3 regions of the Methylobacterium sp. Leaf85 genome follow, and region 2 is predicted to be linked to each of the others. Evidence: predicted binding sites of a transcription regulator. Region 2 holds the regulator's gene; each other region holds the start of a gene.
What was found. The regulator PhoB, encoded in region 2, activates phosphate uptake and scavenging genes when phosphate is short. The targets are predictions, from matches to a motif close to TGTCATNNANCTGTCAT.

Region 1 (6,024 bases), on a different contig from region 2:
TCTCCTCGAATTCGCGGCGGATGGCGCGGACCTTCTTGCGCCATTCGATGCCGAGCCGGATCGTGTCGTCCCACAGGACGACGCCCGAGCGGCCCTTCATCATCTGCGCGCCGACATCCAGCGACGCGAAGAGCGGGTAGAACGGCGAGGTCGAGGCGTGGACGAGGAAGGTCTCGTTGAAGCGCCGGTGCTCGATGCGGCGGGTCTGGCCGCGGATATGGCTGTCCTTGGTGTGAATCTGCGAGGCCTGGGAGAAGCTCGCCAGCTGCTTGTGGGTGGATTGGGTGGCGATGATGCCCGGCGAGGTCTCGTCGAGGCCCTTCAGCCCCATGGCGAAGCGGCCGGCGAAGAGCGGGTGGAACTTCATGAAGCCCGCCCAGGCCTCGTCGAAGAGGATGTAGTCGCAGAGATGCCCGATCTTCTCGAGGATCATCTGCGCGTTGTAGATCGTGCCGTCATAGGTGCACTGCTCCACCACCGCGACGCGGAACGGGCGCTCGCGCTTCCAGGCCTCCTTGTCGGTGACGAGTGGGTTGGTGCGGATCTTCTCGCGGATGGCCGCCTCGTCGAGGGCCTCGTGATACATCGGGCCGATCAGGCCGAAGCAGTTACGGTCGGTCTCCAGGAAGACCGGAACCGCGCCGCCGAGGAACAGGGCGCCGTGGTGGGCCGCCTTGTGGTTGTTGCGGTCGAACAGGACGAGATCGCCCTCGGCCACCAGGGCCGAGAGCACGATCTTGTTGGAGGCCGAGGTGCCGTTGAGGACGAAATAGGTTTTTTCCGCACCGAAGATGACGGCGGCTTCCTTCTGCGCCTTGAGGGCGGGGCCCTCGTGGACGAGGAGATCGCCGAGATCGAGCACGGAATTGTCGAGGTCGTCGCGGAACACCGCCTCGCCGAGATGCTCCACGAAGATGCGCCCGATGGGGGAGCGGTTGTAGAAGATGCCGCCGTTATGGCCGGGGCAGGTCCAGAGCTGGTTGCCCTGCTCTGCGTAATCGACCAGCGCGCCGAAGAAGGGCGTCTTCAGGGTCTCGGCATATTGCTTGACCCGGCTCACGAGGCCGCGGGCGATGTAGTCCGGGGTCTCTTCCGCGAGGAAGATATAGCCGTCGATGAAGTCGAGCACTTCGACGGGGATGTCCTCCAGGCGCTTGCGCCGGACCATGATGACGATGGGCATTTCCAGCCCGCGCTTCCGCATCAGGTTGATGAGGGCGGCGGCCTTGCCGTCGAGGCCGCGCTTGCCCCAATCCACCACCATGCAGCCGATGGCGGCATCGGTCTGGACCGCGATGGCCGCGTCCTCCACGCGGCGGGCGCGGACGACCTCGAAGCCGAGCTTTTCCACCGAGCCTATGATCTGCTGGACGCGCACGCCCTCGAGATCGTCCGGGTCGAAGTTCGGCGCGCACATGAGCACGGTGAAGCGGCGAAAGAAGTCCATGCGGGGGAAGGCTCCGGTGGTCGGATGAATCGAGGGGGGTGTGGGCGCGTTCGCGTTCCGGATCAACCGGGCCGGCCGGCGAGACTGAGCCGGCGGATGACGAGGTAGACGGCGAGCGCCGCGAGCGCGCCGATTCCCAGCGCGAGCAGCGACCCATTGTCGGATTCCGAAAAGAACAGGCCCTTGGTGTTCATGCCGAACACGCCCGTCACCAGGGTGGGCGGCAGGAACAGGGCCGTGAGGATCGACAGGGTGAAGAGCTGGCGGTTGGTGAGCGCGGTGGTGCGGGCGGCGATCTCGTCCTGCAGCAGGCGGCTGCGCTCGGACAGGACATGCATGTCGCGATGGAGGGAATCGAGGCGTTGGACCACCCGCGCGGCCATGGCGCCCACCGCTTCGGGCAATTGATCTCCCTCCGTGCCGGCTTCGTCCTCGAGCCGGTGGAACACCGCCCGCAGCCCGGCGAGCTGCCGGTGGGAGCGCACGGATTGGCGGCGGATCGGTCCCAGGGGCCTCGGGTCGTCCGCCTTGGACTCGTCGAGCATGTCGTCCTCGATGGCGTCGAGGGAGGAGGACAGGCGGTCGGCCGTGGCGATCAGCGCCTCGACGGTGCTGCCGACGAAGCGCTCCAGCAGCTTGGCCGGGCCGGGGACGAGGGCGCCGGACAAGACCGCGTCGCGGGCGGCCACCGCGCAGGACGTGGCGTGGCGGCGGCCGCTGACGAGGAAGCGCGGGCCGAGGATGCAATGGAGACGGCCGTTCGGCTCCTCGCTCGACGAGCCGTCGAAGGCGCGTTCCCGGTCGGCGATGACGAAACCGGCATGGGGGCCGTCCACGACGACGCGCTGATGCTCGTCGCGGGCGAAGGTCGCGGCGGCGAGCCGGGCCGGGCCGAGGCGTCCTTCGAGGATCAGCGCCTCTGTCCGCGCATCGACCAGATCGACATGGAACCAGACGAAGCCGTGATCCGGGTCGTCCAGCGAGGGAATCCCGTCCCCCGGTCCGACCTGGCGTCCCCGTCCCTCCGCGTCGAAGGTGAGGGCGAAGATCAGCCCCGGGAGGGGGGATTCCTCGATGAGAAGGTGCTGCATGGTGCGGTCGCGGCGATCATGGCCGGCAAAATGCCGGCTCACTATCGCGCTGGATCGCAACGCTGGGCGACACTGTGATGACGGAGGGGCACCTCCGCCGATCGATGCTCGGCCTGCGGGTCATGCGATCCGCAAGAGGGGGCGACGACGATTGGCTATCCTCAGCGGGTCACGACGCCCTTATCGGCTTCCTTGACGCTGCCGTCGGCTTCCATGCGGTTCAGGCCCTTGTCCGCTTCCTTGCGAAGCACCTCAGCGAAGGCGGTGGCCTGATGTCCGACGAGAACCTTCATGTCGGCCGGAGCGACGGTCCAGATGACGGCAACGATGAACACCGTCGCGGCCATGCCATAGGCGAAGGTTTCCATGATGCCGAGCCAGCCAAGCAACAACGGGATGCTGCTCACGATCAATCCGATGAAGGAACTTCCGGTCAGAAAATAAACGGAGAAGAAGGTGATGACAGCCAGGCATATGGGCTTGACGAAACGGACGATGAAGCGTTCCATTGCATTTTATCTCCTATTACAGAGTTATTTCAAGAACTTTTCTAAGATGCAATCAGTTGTTTATTACGTATCGACAATGGAATGCGCCTTATAATTCGGTCTATCTCGTTTTCTGACCGCTCAAGTATCTACAAAAATCGTATCGATTCAATAAACGCCGCGTACCAGAAGCTGAGGGAGAGTCCAGCGATTCTCCGGCTTTCGGCGTCGGATGCTGAATTCTACGAATCGAATAAGGAATGTGGTGCCGTTGCCGACGGGGGTCGCCATACTGTCATGCAGCTGTGATTCAAGCGTTCGGATGATTCCCATTCATCAGGAAGGCAATATCATGGACGGCACGCGCGCCGGGACTCGTCCTTTCGATATCGAGGCTATTCGCCGAGAGATGGCGGACGATTTCGATGAAGAGCTCGAGATGGAGCTCGAAGACGAGCGCCTCGAGCAACTCGTTAGCGAAATCGATGCCAGGCCTCGTCTGCCCACCATGGACCGGAAGATCTATTTCCGGGAGCTATTCCGACTGCAACACGAGCTGGTTCGTCTTCAGGATTGGGTGCAGGCCCAGAAACTACGCGTGGTTGTGATCTTCGAGGGGCGGGATTCGGCCGGCAAGGGCGGCGCGATCAAGCGCATCACCCAGCGTCTCAATCCCCGCGTCTGCCGCGTGGCTGCGCTCCCGGCTCCTAACGAGCGCGAGCGTACGCAATGGTACTTCCAGCGCTACGTGGCGCATCTGCCGGCGGGCGGCGAGATCGTGCTGTTCGATCGCTCCTGGTACAATCGGGCCGGCGTCGAGCGCGTGATGGGCTTCTGCACCCCGGACCAGTACGAGGAATTCTTCCAGTCCGCGCCGGAATTCGAGCGCATGCTGGTGCGGTCCGGCATCATCGTGCTGAAATACTGGTTCTCGATCACCGACGAGGAGCAGGAGCTGCGCTTCAACATGCGCATCCACGATCCCCTGAAGCAGTGGAAGCTCTCGCCGATGGACGTGGAGTCCCGTCGCCGCTGGGAGGATTACACCAAGGCGAAGGAAGTGATGCTCGCCCGCACGCATATTCCCGAGGCGCCCTGGTGGGTGGTCGAGGCCGTGGACAAGAAGAAGGCCCGCCTCAACTGCATCAGCCATCTCCTCACGCAAATCCCCTATGGCGACGTGGAGCACCCGCCGGTGCATCTGCCCGAGCGCATGCGCCACGAGGATTATGCCCGCCAGCCGGTGCCGCAGGAGATGTTCGTCCCGGCCCTGTTCTGACCCTGCCGGGGGCGCCGCCCGGCCGGACGCGGTTGCCCAAAGCGGCCGGGATGGGCAAGACCCGTGTCGGACGGGCCGATCCTCGGCCGGTCCGGCTTGGGACCCCCCGCATGAGCGCCACCGACGAGATCCTGTTCGACACCGATGAGGCGGGCATCGCCCGTATCGTTCTCAACCGGCCGCAGGCGCGCAACGCGCTGACCTTCGCGATGTATCAGGGCCTCATCGACCTCTGCGACAGGATCGAGGCGGACGAGCGGATCAAGGTCCTCGTCATCACCGGCGCCGGCGAGAAAGCCTTCGCCGCCGGCACCGACATCGCCCAGTTCCGTGATTTCTCCAGTCCCGAGGATGCCCTCGGCTACGAGCGCTTCATGGACAGGGTCCTGGGCGCGCTCGAGCGTCTGCGCGTGCCCGTCATCGCCGCCGTCGCCGGCGCCTGTACCGGCGGCGGGGCCGCCATCGCCGCCTCCTGCGACCTGCGCATCGCCACCCGTGACGCCCGGTTCGGCTTTCCCATCGCGCGAACGCTCGGCAATTGCCTGTCGATGTCGAACCTGAGGCGCCTGTCCGGCCTCATCGGTCCCGCGCGGGCGAAGGACATGATCTTCACCGCCCGCCTGTTTGGCGCGGAGGAGGCGCTCGCGGCCGGCCTCGTCGGCGAAGTGGTGGAGGATGCCGCTGCCCTCGCCGCCAGGGCGACGGAACTCGCGGCGCAACTCGCCGGCCATGCACCGCTGACCCTGCGGGCCACCAAGGAAGGCCTGCGCCGCCTCGACGCCGAGGCGGAGGCGGAGGGCGAGCGCCCCGGCGATGACCTCATCCTGATGTGCTACACCAGCGCCGATTTCCGCGAGGGCATGGAGGCCTTCCTGGCCAAGCGCCCGCCGAACTGGACCGGCCGGTAAAGCGCTGTTTCGAGCGCCGTTCCGATGCGGATGTGGGCAGCGTGACACACCGGACGGGGAAAGCCGCTGGTCGCCCCGCTGCCTCAGCTCGGTTGCAGCCCTGTCATGCTCGCCGTGATAGAGCGTGAGCGGGGACGGTCGCCCTGGGACATGCTTTTTTTCCGAGGGATGATGCTCCGCTCGTTTCCTCTCGCGGCCGCCGCAGCCCTGTTGTCGGGCCTTGCCGCGTCGGGCGCCCACGCCCAGACCGCCGCCGAGATCGCGGCGCGGCAGGCGCGCCTGGCCCTGGAGGGGCTCGACATCGGCTCGCCGCGCGGCGCCGGCGGCGATCCGCAGACATCGGTGGCGCAGTCGGTGACCTCGGCCAAGCCTTCGGCCAACCTCAACACCTCGATCCAGGACCAGCTCGGCCCCTATGGCGATCCCTACGGCCTGCGCTCGTTCCTGAAGACCAAGGGCATGGAATACAGCCTCACCTATATCGGCGAGACCTTCGGCAATGCGACGGGCGGCGCGCGTCGCGGTGCCATCGTCGAGGGACGCCTCGACGTCCAGTTCGATGCCGACCTCGAAAAGCTTGCGGGCTGGCACGGGGCGGCCTTCCACACCAACCTCTACCTCATCCACGGCACCGGCCTGTCGCGCTACTACGTCAACAATTTCATCACCGTGAGCGCCATCGAGGCGCTGCCCTCCTCCCGGCTCTACGAGCTCTGGTTGGAGCAGAAACTGTTCGACGGCCAGTTCAGCCTCAAGGTCGGTCAGATCGCGGCCGATACCGAGTTCGCCGTGAGCCAGACCGGCACGTTGT
Region 2 (6,024 bases):
GCGCACCGCCCTCCGTCGTCATCAAGAGCATCACCTGGCGCGGTGCCAGCGCCGGCATCGTCACCGGCATCATCCTGGCGCTCGCCCGCATCGCCGGCGAGACCGCGCCGCTGCTCTTCACCGCGCTCAACAACAACAGCTGGTTCTCGCCCAACCTCATGGGCGGCATCCCGAACCTTCCGGTGATGATCTACCAGTTCGCCCTCTCGCCCTACTCGAACTGGCAGCAGCTCGCCTGGGCCGGCGCCCTCCTCATCACCGCCACGATCCTCGCCCTCTCGATCGTGGCCCGCTTCGTCATCAAGAGCGAGCGGGCGCGCTGACCCCGCGCCCCCGTCCCATCCCGCCCTCCACAAGGACACGCACCCGATGAACGCCGCTCCCGCGATCACGCAAGCTCAGCTGACCGGCCGCCACAAGGCCGACGAGCAGGCCCCCGTGCGCATCGCCGTGAAGGACCTGAACTTCTATTACGGCTCGTTCCACGGCCTGAAGTCGGTCAACCTCAACTTCCACGACCGCCAGGTCACCGCGCTGATCGGCCCGTCCGGCTGCGGGAAGTCGACCCTCCTGCGCACCTTCAACCGGATCTACAGCCTCTACCCCGAGCAGCGCGCCGAGGGGCAGATCCTCCTCGACGGCCAGAACGTCCTCGACGCCAAGGTCGATCTCAACGAGCTGCGCTCGCGCATCGGCATGGTGTTCCAGAAGCCGACGCCGTTCCCGATGTCGATCTACGACAACGTCGCCTTCGGCCTGCGCCTCTACGAGAAGCTGCCCAAGGCCGATCTCGACGTCCGCGTCGAGGAATCCCTGCGCAAGGCCGCCCTCTGGGACGAAGTGAAGGACAAGCTCAAGCAGTCCGGCATGGGCCTCTCCGGCGGCCAGCAGCAGCGCCTCTGCATCGCCCGCACCGTGGCCCAGCGTCCCGAGGTGATCCTGTTCGACGAGCCGACCTCGGCCCTCGACCCGATCTCCACGGGCCGCATCGAGGAACTGATCGAGCAGCTGCGCTCCGAGTTCACGATCGTCATCGTCACGCACAACATGCAGCAGGCGGCACGCATCTCGCAGTTCACGGCGTTCATGTATCTCGGCGAGCTGGTGGAGTTCGGCCCCACCACGCGGATCTTCATGAACCCCGAGAAGCGCCAGACCCAGGACTACATCACCGGCCGCTTCGGCTGAGCCCGCCGGGGCCGCGTCCGCGGCACCGGACCCGATCCTACGCGATGCAGGCCGCCCGAGGCGGCCTCGGTCGAGGAGTGCGAGCATGCCCAACCACATCGTCAGTTCCTACGATACGGAACTGGAAAACCTGCGCCGCTCGATTTCCGAGATGGGCGGGATCGCCGAGAAGATGATGACCGATTCCGGCAACGCCCTGGTACGCCGGGACGTGCCCCTGGCCCAGGCGGTGATCGGCGCCGACAAGCGCCTCGACGCCCTCCAGCACGAGATCGAGGAACGGGCGATCCTGCTCATCGCCAAGCGTCAGCCCCTCGCCATCGACCTGCGCGAGACGGTCTCGGCCATCCGCGTCTCGAACGATCTGGAGCGCATCGGCGACCTGTCGAAGAACGTCGCCAAGCGCGTGGTGGCCATCGCCGAGCAGATCCAGCCGCAGAAGATCGTCATCGCCGTCCAGCACATGGGCGACCTGGTGCAGGAGCAGCTGAAGGACGTCCTCGACGCCTATGCGAGCCAGGACGTGAAGGCCGCCCTCGACGTCTGGGAGCGTGACGACGCCATCGACGCGCTGTACAACTCGCTCTTCCGCGAATTGCTGACCTACATGATGGAAGACCCGCGCAACATCTCGTTCTGCACGCACCTGCTGTTCTGCGCCAAGAACATCGAGCGGATCGGCGACCACACCACCAACATCGCCGAGACGATCCACTACCTCGTCACCGGCACGAACGAACTGGCCGAACAGGATCGCCCGAAGAACGACGCATCGAACTACGCCACCGTGTCGTTGCCCGCCAGCGCCTGACCGTCCCTCCGATCGGGCCATTCCGGCACGATCGTCGCGCGGCCGTCCCGTGCGTGACGGGACGGCCGCCCTCACCCTGAAAACACCCGCATGAGTACGCGCATCCTGATCGTCGAGGACGAGGAGGCCCTCACCCTTCTCCTCCGCTACAACCTCGAGGCGGAGGGCTTCGTCGTCGACACCGCCGCCCGCGGCGACGAGGCCGATCTGCGCCTTCAGGAGCAGGTTCCCGACCTCGTCCTCCTCGACTGGATGATGCCCGGTCTCTCCGGCATCGAGTTGTGCCGCCGCATCCGCGCCCGGCGCGAGACCGAGCGGCTGCCGGTTATCATGCTGACGGCGCGCGGCGAGGAGGGCGACCGCATCCGCGGCCTCGGCACCGGCGCCGACGATTACATCGTCAAGCCGTTCTCGGTGCCGGAGCTGCTCGCCCGGGTCCGCGCGCTCCTGCGCCGGGCCAAGCCGAGCCACGTGGCGGACCTGCTCATCGCCGGCAATATCGAACTCGACCGCGTCAGCCACCGCATCCGCCGCCAGGGCCGCGAGATCCATCTCGGCCCCACCGAGTTCAAGCTCCTCGAATTCCTGATGCAGAGCCCCGGCCGGGTGTTCTCGCGCGAGCAGCTCCTCGACGGGGTCTGGGGCCACGACGTCTATATCGACGAGCGCACGGTGGACGTGCATGTGGGCCGCCTGCGCAAGGCTATCAACCGCCCGCGCCAGAGCGACCCGATCCGCACCGTGCGCGGCTCCGGCTATTCCTTCGACGAGATGTTCTCGACGGACGAGTGAAACCAGGGCGGTCAGTCCGAGTGACGAAAATCTTACGTTTGGTCCCCGCTCCCGGGGCTGCTTTCGACACTTGGCAGAACCCGGGCAGGGTGGCCGAGGGCTTCGACGGTCGGAATGACCCTGGCCGAATGAGTCTCATTCGGCCAAGGGCGTGTCGGGACGCCTACCCCAGCAGGAAATCGGCGTAAGTCAGCGTCGCCTTATCCCGGTTGTCGATGATGGCGAACTGGACCGCCTTGGCCGTGGTGCCGCTGCCATCGGCATCGTAGGACAGGGCACCGGTGTCGTGATCGTAGAGAATGCGGTCGTTCGCATCGATCTTGGCACCGGTCACACCCAGGTCCTTGAACGCCGCCGCGAGGTCATCGGCCGAGAGCGCCGCGAAGATACTCTTCGAGAGCTGGATCGTGTCGATCCCGGCCGAGAAATCGGTGATGTGGTCGATATTGGTCGCGCCGAGCTTCGTGCTGAACACGAAGGTATCCTCGCCGGCCAAACCCGTCAGCGTATCCGCCCCGAGGCCACCGTCGAGATGGTTGGCGCCGGCATTGCCCTTGAGATCATTGACGAGCGTGTTGCCGGTCGCGTTGAGGTTGCCGGTGCCGTTCAGCGTCAGGTTCTCCACGTGGGAACCCCCTAGCGAGAAGGACACCGACGCCTTGACGAGGTCGATGCCGGTGCCGTCGCTCCCCTCCACGGCTTTGTCGCGAATGTTGTCGACGATGTAGGTGTCGGAGCCGGCACCGCCGATCATCGTGTCCGCGCCCGTCTTACCGTCGAGGACGTTGACGCCGCCATTGCCCCTGAGGACGTTATCGAGCGAGTTGCCGGTGGCGCTGAGATTCCCGGTGCCGGTGAGCGTCAGGTGTTCCACGTGGGAACCCCCGAGCGAGAAGGACACGGATGCCTTGACGAGGTCGGTGCCGGCGTCGCTCAGTTCCACGACTTTGTCGCCGATATTGTCGACGATGTAGGTGTCCGATCCCGCGCCGCCGGCCATGGTGTCGGCCCCGGCCTTGCCGTCGAGGAGGTTGGCGGCGGCATTGCCGGTGAGAGTGTTGGCGAGAGCGTTGCCGGTGCCGTTGAGTGCAGCCGTGCCGACTAGCGTGAGGGTCTCGACGTTGGCCGCCAAGGTCAAGCTGATGGACGAGCGGACGGCGTCGATGCCGCGATCGGCCGCCTCGACGACAACGTCGCCGGCATTGTCGACGACATAGGTATCATTCCCCGCATACCCGGTCATCGTGTCGGCGCCGCCCTTGCCATCGAGGAGGTTGGCGCCGTTGTTGCCGACAAGCGCCTGAGCGAACTCGTTTCCGGTGAGGTTCATCGCGCCCGTGCCCGTCGCTTTCGCCGTGGCCAGGGTCTCGATCGCCTGTCCGGCAGCGAGGACGTAGCTGACGCTCGTCTTGACGGTGTCCTGCCCGGCATCCTTCGCTTCGAAGACGCGATCGCCGGATTGATCGACGACGTAGGTGTCGTTGCCGGCCTCGCCGTACATCCGGTCCGCACCGAGATGACCGTCGATGTCGTCGTTGCCGGCTCCGCCGTGGATCGTGTTGCTCAGGACGTTGCCCGTGAGACGGTCGTTGAACCTGCTGCCTTCGAGGTTCTCGATGCTCAGGAGGCGATCCTTTTCCGCCCGGATCGTCGTTATGACGGGAGGGGGGGTGACGATGCCTCCGGGGCCCTCGCCGGGGTAAGGGTCCGGTTGGAACACGGTCACCTTTTCGGGGACGATCTCCTGCCAGCCCTGCAAATCGAGGGAGACGGTCACGCCAACGGTCGCCGACTTGTAGCTCGCCGTGTCGCTGCCGGCGCCGCCATCGAGACGGTCGTTGCCCGCACCACCGTCGAGCACATCGTTGCCGGTGCCGCCGAGCATGATGTCGTCGCCACCCTTGCCGTAGAGGGTATCGTGGCCGTCACCATTGGCGCCGAAGACCGTATAATCGATGTTGCCACCGCCGCCCTTGAGCGTGTCGTTGCCATCACCTCCGATGAGCGTATCGTTGCCGGCGTAACCTTCCAGCGTGTTGGGCGCCTTGTCATATGTCAGGTGATCGATCTCGATCGTCCTGCCGATCGAGTCTGCGACATCGAACTTGTGCTGGCCGCTCGTCAGCTGTCGCAGGGTATCGACAGCCTTTTCAAGGTTTGTGACCCCTTTTTGTGGGTAAAAATACTCATTCAGCCAGCTGCTTTCCTTATCGTTGAATTGTTGTTCCAATCCGCGGCTCGTAAAAAGACTTTTTATAACGTCGTAATTTGTTATATCGCGGTCATAATAGTGTCCGGGGGCGCCTGGGATTGGTACCGCGGGCGTCAAGGCAGTGTCCATGAGTTTATGATCCGCCGATCCTTGCGCGCCGATCACGATTTCCTGCTGGTATGTTCTAAGGCCGCCCGCCTCACCGTTATCGTACCAAACATCGAGGAGAACATTGCCATTGATTAAATAGACTTTGGCGCCGATTTTGTCCTGATCGGGTTGTTTTGCAAATTCTAAAACTTCATTCTTATACGAGGCGACTGTTTCATGGAGTGCATTGATCCCCGCATTCAGTGTCTCCTTGAAGTCACCCGATGTGGCGCCGTCTTCGATCTCGCGAATGACGTTGATCCGAGCGGCGAGCGCAGACAGGAGGGCTGGCATGACGAGCCCGGCGTCTGCACCCGGCTTCCCGGCGAACTCGATCGCCATGGAGAGCGCATCGGTCGATTTATCGATCGCCAGGGATCGATAATCAGCGTGCTTTGGATCGGAGGGGCTCGTATTCATGTATTGGTCGAGATGTGATTTTGACGCCTGAGCAAGCGACGAAATCTCCATCTTATTATCGTAATTGATACCTTCGCCGAGCTGATTGATTTCCGCGAGGATTTCATCGCCTTGCCGAGAAAGCAAATCTAGCTTCTGATCCATTCCCTCAAGAAATGCCTGCGTCGGATCCTCTTCTTCGCCAAATATCGCCTTTAACTCGCTTGGAATTTCGAGGCCGGGAATCATGCCAATCAAATTGACGGCTGTATTTGCAATTGTCAGAACATCGCCGAAATAGCCAAGCGTCTTTCCGTTGCCCATTGTAAGTTTCCCCTCGGTAAAAATTTCTAAGGGCAATTGACCATTTTTCGACCTTTCGCATAGGGGCGGACGCTACCCAGGTGACCGAAACCCTTGGCGCAGCGTCTCATCGCGTCGCGTCTTGCTACGATGTTGCTGTTTAGTCTGT
Region 3 (6,024 bases), on a different contig from region 2:
GAGGGGGCCTGTGACCGGATAGGCGGCCACGGGAACGCCGCAGGCGAGGGCTTCGAGCAGGACGATGCCGAACGTGTCGGTGAGGCTCGGGAACACGAAGACGTCCGCTGCCGCGTAGATGCGGGCGAGCGCCGCGCCGGTCAGGGTGCCGAGGAAGCGGGCCTTTGGATACAGGCCGGCGAGGCGTGCCCGGTCAGGGCCGTCTCCGACCACGATTTTGGTGCCCGGCAAGTCCAGATCGAGGAAGGCCGAGACGTTCTTCTCCACCGCCAGCCGGCCGACGAAGAGAAAGAACGGTCCGGACAATCCGACCAGGGCATCGGGCGGGACGTCATCCGGCCCGGCGGGGCGAAAGAGGTCCGTATCGACCCCCCGCGTCCAGCGCATCAGGTTGCCGAAGCCGCGAGAGGCGAGGTCACGCTCCAGGGAAGGGGTCGAGACCATCGTCCCGCTCGCGGCGCCATGGAAGCGCCGCAGCCAGGCGTAGCTCCAGCTTTCGGGGACGGGGGCGCGGGCGGCGAGGTACTCGGGAAAGCGCGTGTGATAGCTCGTGGTGAAAGGGCGGCCATGGGCGAGACAATAGCGCCGGGTCGCGTAGCCGACGGTCCCCTCGGTGGCCACATGGACATGGGTCGGGGCGAGATCCGACCATAGGCGCGCGACCTTGCCCTTGGTGGCATAGGACAGCCGAATCTCCGGGTATCCCGGAAGCGGCACCGAGGCGAAGTCCTGATGGGTCAGGAACACGGTCTCGAAGCCGAGCTCCTGGCCCGCCGCCGCCATGTTCTCGAGAGAGCGGACGACCCCGTTGACCTGCGGGTGCCACGCATCCGTGGCGATCAGCAGCCTCACGCGACCGCCCGCGCAGGACCGACGGCGACCGCGCTGCGCTCCGCTTCTTCCGCGGCGGCCCGCGCCCGCAACACGCTCGGGTAATGCAGCACCTCCATGGTGCCGTCGTAATGCTCGACGATGGCGGTGCAGGATTCCACCCAATCCCCGGTGTTCAGATAGGTCAGCCCGGCGATCTGCCGGTGCGCGGCATGGTGGATGTGTCCGCAGATGACGCCGTCTGCGCCCACGCGCTTGGCCTCCGCGCTGAGCAGCTCCTCGAACTTTCCGATGAAGTTGACGGCGTTCTTCACCTTCAGCTTCGCCCAGGCCGAGAGCGACCAATAGGCGAGGCCGAGGCGACGCCGGATCGTGTTCAGATGCGTGTTGATGAAGAGCGCGAACGTGTAGGCCCCGTCGCCCAGGAAGGCGATCCATTTGGCATGCCGCACGACCATGTCGAACTGGTCGCCATGGATGACGAGGTAGCGCTTGCCGTCCGCGGCGACGTGGATCCGGTCGTCCACCACCTCGATCCCGCCGAAGGTCATGCCGAGATAATCGCGCAGGAACTCGTCGTGGTTGCCGGGGATGTAGATCAGCGTCGAGCCCTTGCGCACTTTGCGCAGCAGTTTCTGCACCACGTCGTTGTGGCTCTGCGGCCAGAACCAGCCCGATTTGAGCTGCCAGCCGTCCACGATGTCGCCGACGAGGTAGATCTCGTCGGCGTCGTAATCCCGCAGGAATTCCAGCAGCAATCCTGCCTGACAGCCCTTCGTGCCCAGATGCATATCGGACAGGAAGAGCGTCCTCACGCGGATCGTCTTCTCTGTATCTTCGCCCACGACCCACTCCGAACGGCTTCGGTGCATTGAGCCAAACCGGATTCCCGTATCAGTTTGATGACGCGCGCCGTCTCGCCCCGTGGCTCGCCTCCCAACGCGACTACTTCAACCGCATCGCGCGGATGTTGCGCTGCGCGACAAATTTTTTGAGTGGCCGGGAAGTTTTTTGCGTTTTCCTTCGGGGGCGAACCCCGGCATAGTCCCGATCAAGGTGACCCACCGGATCGCGCTGGAAAGCGCGTGTCCGGAGCCCATGCGAGGCGAAATCAAGGTTGCCGACGAGGTGAGAAACGACGTCCAAGGCCTTGGGAGTGTGCGGTATTCGCGCGCCCCGGCCAACGGAGAGAGGCTTGATCCAGTCGAAGGCAGTCACGTCGAGCGCTCCGGAACTCGCAGTCATCGGTGATGGCACGAGGCGGGCCTCGCGCCTTCCGTCGGCGATCGTGGACCCTGCCTACTCCTCCAGACGGACGCGCGGCAGCCGGGCCTCCTGGCAGCGCCGCCGTTTCTTTCCCAAAGCTTAGGAACCGTCCCGGCTGCCCATCAGGCCGGATCGCGACCTCGGACCACCGTATTCGATCCCAGCGTCGCACGATGCGTGCGCGCGAACCGAAGAAGAACCGGAGACACAACATGGCGGCAACGAGACGGCCGGGTCGGAACCATCTGTTCGTTCCGGGCCCGACGAACATCCCCGACCGCGTCCAGCGGGCGATGATCGTTCCCTCCGAGGATCACCGTTCGGTGGATTTCCCGACGCTGACCAAGCCCCTGTTCGAAGAGACCAAGGCCGTGTTCGGCTCGACCGAGGGCACGATCTTCCTGTTCCCGGCCTCGGGTACCGGCATCTGGGAATCGGCGCTGACCAACACGTTGCATCGCGGCGACACGGTGCTGACCTCGCGCTTCGGCCAGTTCAGCCACCTGTGGATCGACATGGCCCAGCGCCTCGGCCTGAACGTGATCGTTCAGGAAGAAGAGTGGGGCACGGGTGCGAACCCGCAGCGGATCGAGGAGGCGCTGCGCGCCGACACGAACCACGAAATCAAGGCCGTCATGACGGTCCATAACGAGACCGCCACCGGCGTCACGAGCGACATCGGTGCCGTGCGCAAGGCGATCGACGCGGCCAGCCACCCGGCGCTTCTCTTCGTCGATGGCGTGTCCTCGATCGGCTCGCTGCCGTTCTACGCCGACGAGTGGAAGGTCGATTGCGCCATCGCCGGCTCGCAGAAGGGCCTGATGCTCCCCGCCGGCCTCGGCGTGATCTGCGTCAGCCAGAAGGCGCTCAAGGCCGCCGAGTCCTCGTCGGGCCCGAACGACCGTCTCGCGCATGTCTACTTCGACTGGGCCGACCATCAGAAGCAGAACGGCGCCGGCTACTTCCCCTACACCCCCGCCCTGCCGCTTCTCTACGGCCTGCGCGAGGCACTCGCCTGCCTGCGGGAAGAGGGTCTCGAGAACGTCTACCACCGCCATGCCGTACTCGCTGAGGCGACCCGCCAGGCCGTGGCGGCCTGGGGTCTCAAGACCTGCGCCAAGGAAGCCAAGTGGAACTCGGACACGGTGACCGCCATCCTCGTCCCCGAGGGTGTCGACGCCGCCGCGATCATCAAGCACGCCTTCGTGCGCTACAACCTCGCCCTCGGCGCGGGTCTGAGCCAGGTGGCCGGCAAGGTGTTCCGCATCGGCCACGTGGGTGACTTGAACGAGCTCTCGCTCCTCGGCGCCATCGCCGGCGCGGAAATGGCCATGCTCGACAACGGCGTGAAGGTGCAGCCGGGCTCCGGCGTCGCCGCCGCCTCCAGCTACCTGCGTGAGAACCCCCTCGCCAAGTCCTGATCGAAGCTGTTTCCCGGGGCCGGCATCTCGCCGGCCCCGGGGCATCGTCTATAGAAGCGTGTATCGCGTAACGTCGCGCTCGGCGCGGAACGTCGCTTGAGGGTTCCAATGGCGCACAAAATCGTCTTCCTCGATCGTGAATCCCTCGACGCCAAGGTGCGTGAGTTCAATTTCCCGCACGAATATACCGAGTACGACTCCACTTGGACGCCGGAGGAGATCGTCGAGCGCCTGAAGGGGGCCGAGATCGCGCTGATCAACAAGGTGCCCATGCGCGCCGAGACGTTGAAGCAGCTCCCCGACCTCAAGCTCATCGCCGTCGCCGCCACCGGCACCGATGTCGTCGACAAGGCCGTCGCTAAAGAACTCGGCATCACGGTCGTCAATATCCGCAACTACGCCTTCAACACCGTGCCCGAGCACGTGATCGGCCTGATGTTCGCCCTGCGGCGCGCCATCGTGCCCTACGCGAACTCCGTGCGCCGGGGCGATTGGGCGAAGTCCACCCAGTTCTGCTATTTCGATTATCCGATCCACGACATCGCCGGCTCGACGCTTGGCATTGTCGGCTATGGCGCGCTCGGCAAGTCCATCGCCAAGCGGGCGGAAGCGCTCGGCATGAAGGTCATCGCCTACGACGTGTTCCCGCAGGAAGGCCTCGTGGATTTCGAGACGATCCTGACCGAATCCGACGTCATCACCCTGCATGCGCCGCTGACGCCGGAGACCCGGAACATGATCGGCGCCGAGCAGCTGGCCAAGATGAAGAAGCACGCCATCCTGATCAACACGGCGCGTGGCGGCCTCGTCGACGAGGAGGCTCTCGCCGAGGCCCTGAAGGCCGGCACGATCGGCGGCGCCGGATTCGACGTTGTGATGACCGAGCCGCCCAAGAACGGCAACATCCTGTGCGAGCTCGACCTGCCCAACCTCATCGTCACGCCGCACGTGGCCTGGGCGAGCAAGGAGGCCATGCAGATCCTGGCCGACCAGCTCGTGGACAACGTCGAGGCCTATGTTGCGGGCAAGCCGCAGAACGTGGTGTGAGGATCGGGCTCCATACGTGGAGACCCGGCTCGGAGACGCAGACGTCCCTCGGGGGCCGTGGAGCGGAGCCCGAAATCCAAATCGCCGGGCGCTGATCGAGGCTGTGCCGACGGGGTGTTCGGATGACGGGCCGCCGACACTGCGGAATGTTGGAGCACACCATCGCGCGGCTCATCGCAGTCTCGCCAATCACACGATAACCGCGCAGCGACGCGGGCAGAGGAAACGACATGACGAAGAAGCTGCTGTTCCAATTCGATACCGATACCGTTCCGAGCGTGTTCGATGTGGTCGTCGGATATGACGGCGGGGCCGATCGCATCACCGGCTACGGCAACGTGACGCCCGACAATGTCGGCGCGCTGGTGGACGGCACGATTTACACCCGCGGCGGTTCCGAGAAGAAGTCCACGGCGATCTTCGTCGGCGGCGGCAGCATGGCGGCCGGCGAAGCGGTGTTCGAGGCCGTGAAGAAGCGTTTCTTCGGCCCCTTCCGCGTGTCGATCATGCTCGATTCGAACGGCTCGAACACCACCGCAGCCGCCGGCGTCGCGCTGGTTCAGAAGGCCGCCGGATCGCTCCAGGGCAAGAAGGCCGTCGTGCTCGCCGGCACCGGTCCGGTGGGCATGCGCTCGGCAGCGCTCCTTGCGCAGGAAGGCGCCACCGTCGTCCTCTGCGGTCGTTCGCTGGACAAGGCCCAGGCCGCCGCCGATTCCATCAACAAGCGCTTCAACGTTCAGATCAGCGCCGCCGCGACGCCGGACGCCGCCTCGCGCGCCGCCATCGTCAAGGGCCAGAACCTTGTTTTCTCGGCCGGCGCCATCGGCCTCGAGCTTCTTGCCGAAGCCGACTGGAAAGACGAGGCCAGCATCGAGTTCATCGCCGACTACAACGCCCAGCCGCCCCTCGGCTTCGGCGGCATCGACGCCATGGACAAGGGTAAGGAGCGCCACGGCAAGAAGGTGTTCGGCGCCCTCGGCATCGGCGGCCTGAAGCTGAAGCTGCACCGCGCCTGCGTCGGCCAGCTCTTCGACAGCGCCGAGAAGGTGTTCGACGCCGAGGAGATCTACGCCCTCGCCAAGACGATGGCCTGACCCATGAGCGAGAAGACGTCGCCCGCCAACGAAACCATCCAGAGCTTCCTCGACGGGCTTGCGAGCTCGGCCCCGACCCCCGGAGGCGGCGGAGCCGCCGCCATCTCCGGTGCCATGGGCGCCGCGCTCCTCAGCATGGTGTGCAACCTCACCATCGGGAAGAAGAAGTACGTCGAGGTCGAGGGTGAGCTGAAGGAGATCCTTGGCAAGTCCGAAGCGCTCCGGGCCGAACTCACCGGCATGATCGCCGACGATGTCGAGGCCTTCGACGCGGTGATGGGAGCCTACGGCCTGCCGAAGGGCACCGACGAGGAGAAGGCGGCCCGTGCCGCTAGAATCCAGGAGGCCCTCAAGGTCGCCACCGA

Region 1: a site for PhoB is predicted at 3,320-3,336, ahead of ppk2 (polyphosphate kinase 2). Genes of this name have one in related genera too.
Region 3: a site for PhoB is predicted at 1,723-1,739, ahead of ASF08_RS13230 (UDP-2,3-diacylglucosamine diphosphatase). Genes of this name have one in related genera too.

Annotation. Positions count from the first base shown of each region.
Region 1 is NZ_LMME01000002.1:66,637-72,660, reverse strand. Features, by position in the region: gene ASF08_RS02885 (Orn/Lys/Arg decarboxylase N-terminal domain-containing protein) at 1-1,447, opposite strand, end outside; gene ASF08_RS02880 (CorA family divalent cation transporter) at 1,510-2,538, opposite strand; gene ASF08_RS02875 (hypothetical protein) at 2,700-3,047, opposite strand; gene ppk2 (polyphosphate kinase 2) at 3,379-4,305, shown strand; gene ASF08_RS02865 (enoyl-CoA hydratase/isomerase family protein) at 4,416-5,213, shown strand; gene ASF08_RS02860 (carbohydrate porin) at 5,382-6,024, shown strand, end outside.
Region 2 is NZ_LMME01000031.1:121,645-127,668, reverse strand. Features, by position in the region: gene pstA (phosphate ABC transporter permease PstA) at 1-323, shown strand, start outside; gene pstB (phosphate ABC transporter ATP-binding protein PstB) at 370-1,188, shown strand; gene phoU (phosphate signaling complex protein PhoU) at 1,274-1,999, shown strand; gene phoB (phosphate regulon transcriptional regulator PhoB) at 2,090-2,791, shown strand; gene ASF08_RS16905 (calcium-binding protein) at 2,955-5,876, opposite strand.
Region 3 is NZ_LMME01000023.1:214,375-220,398, forward strand. Features, by position in the region: gene ASF08_RS13225 (glycosyltransferase family 4 protein) at 1-852, opposite strand, end outside; gene ASF08_RS13230 (UDP-2,3-diacylglucosamine diphosphatase) at 849-1,676, opposite strand; gene ASF08_RS24850 (hypothetical protein) at 1,777-2,049, opposite strand; gene ASF08_RS13235 (aminotransferase class V-fold PLP-dependent enzyme) at 2,310-3,518, shown strand; gene ASF08_RS13240 (D-2-hydroxyacid dehydrogenase) at 3,627-4,565, shown strand; gene ASF08_RS13245 (NADP-dependent methylenetetrahydromethanopterin/methylenetetrahydrofolate dehydrogenase) at 4,796-5,659, shown strand; gene fchA (methenyltetrahydrofolate cyclohydrolase) at 5,663-6,024, shown strand, end outside.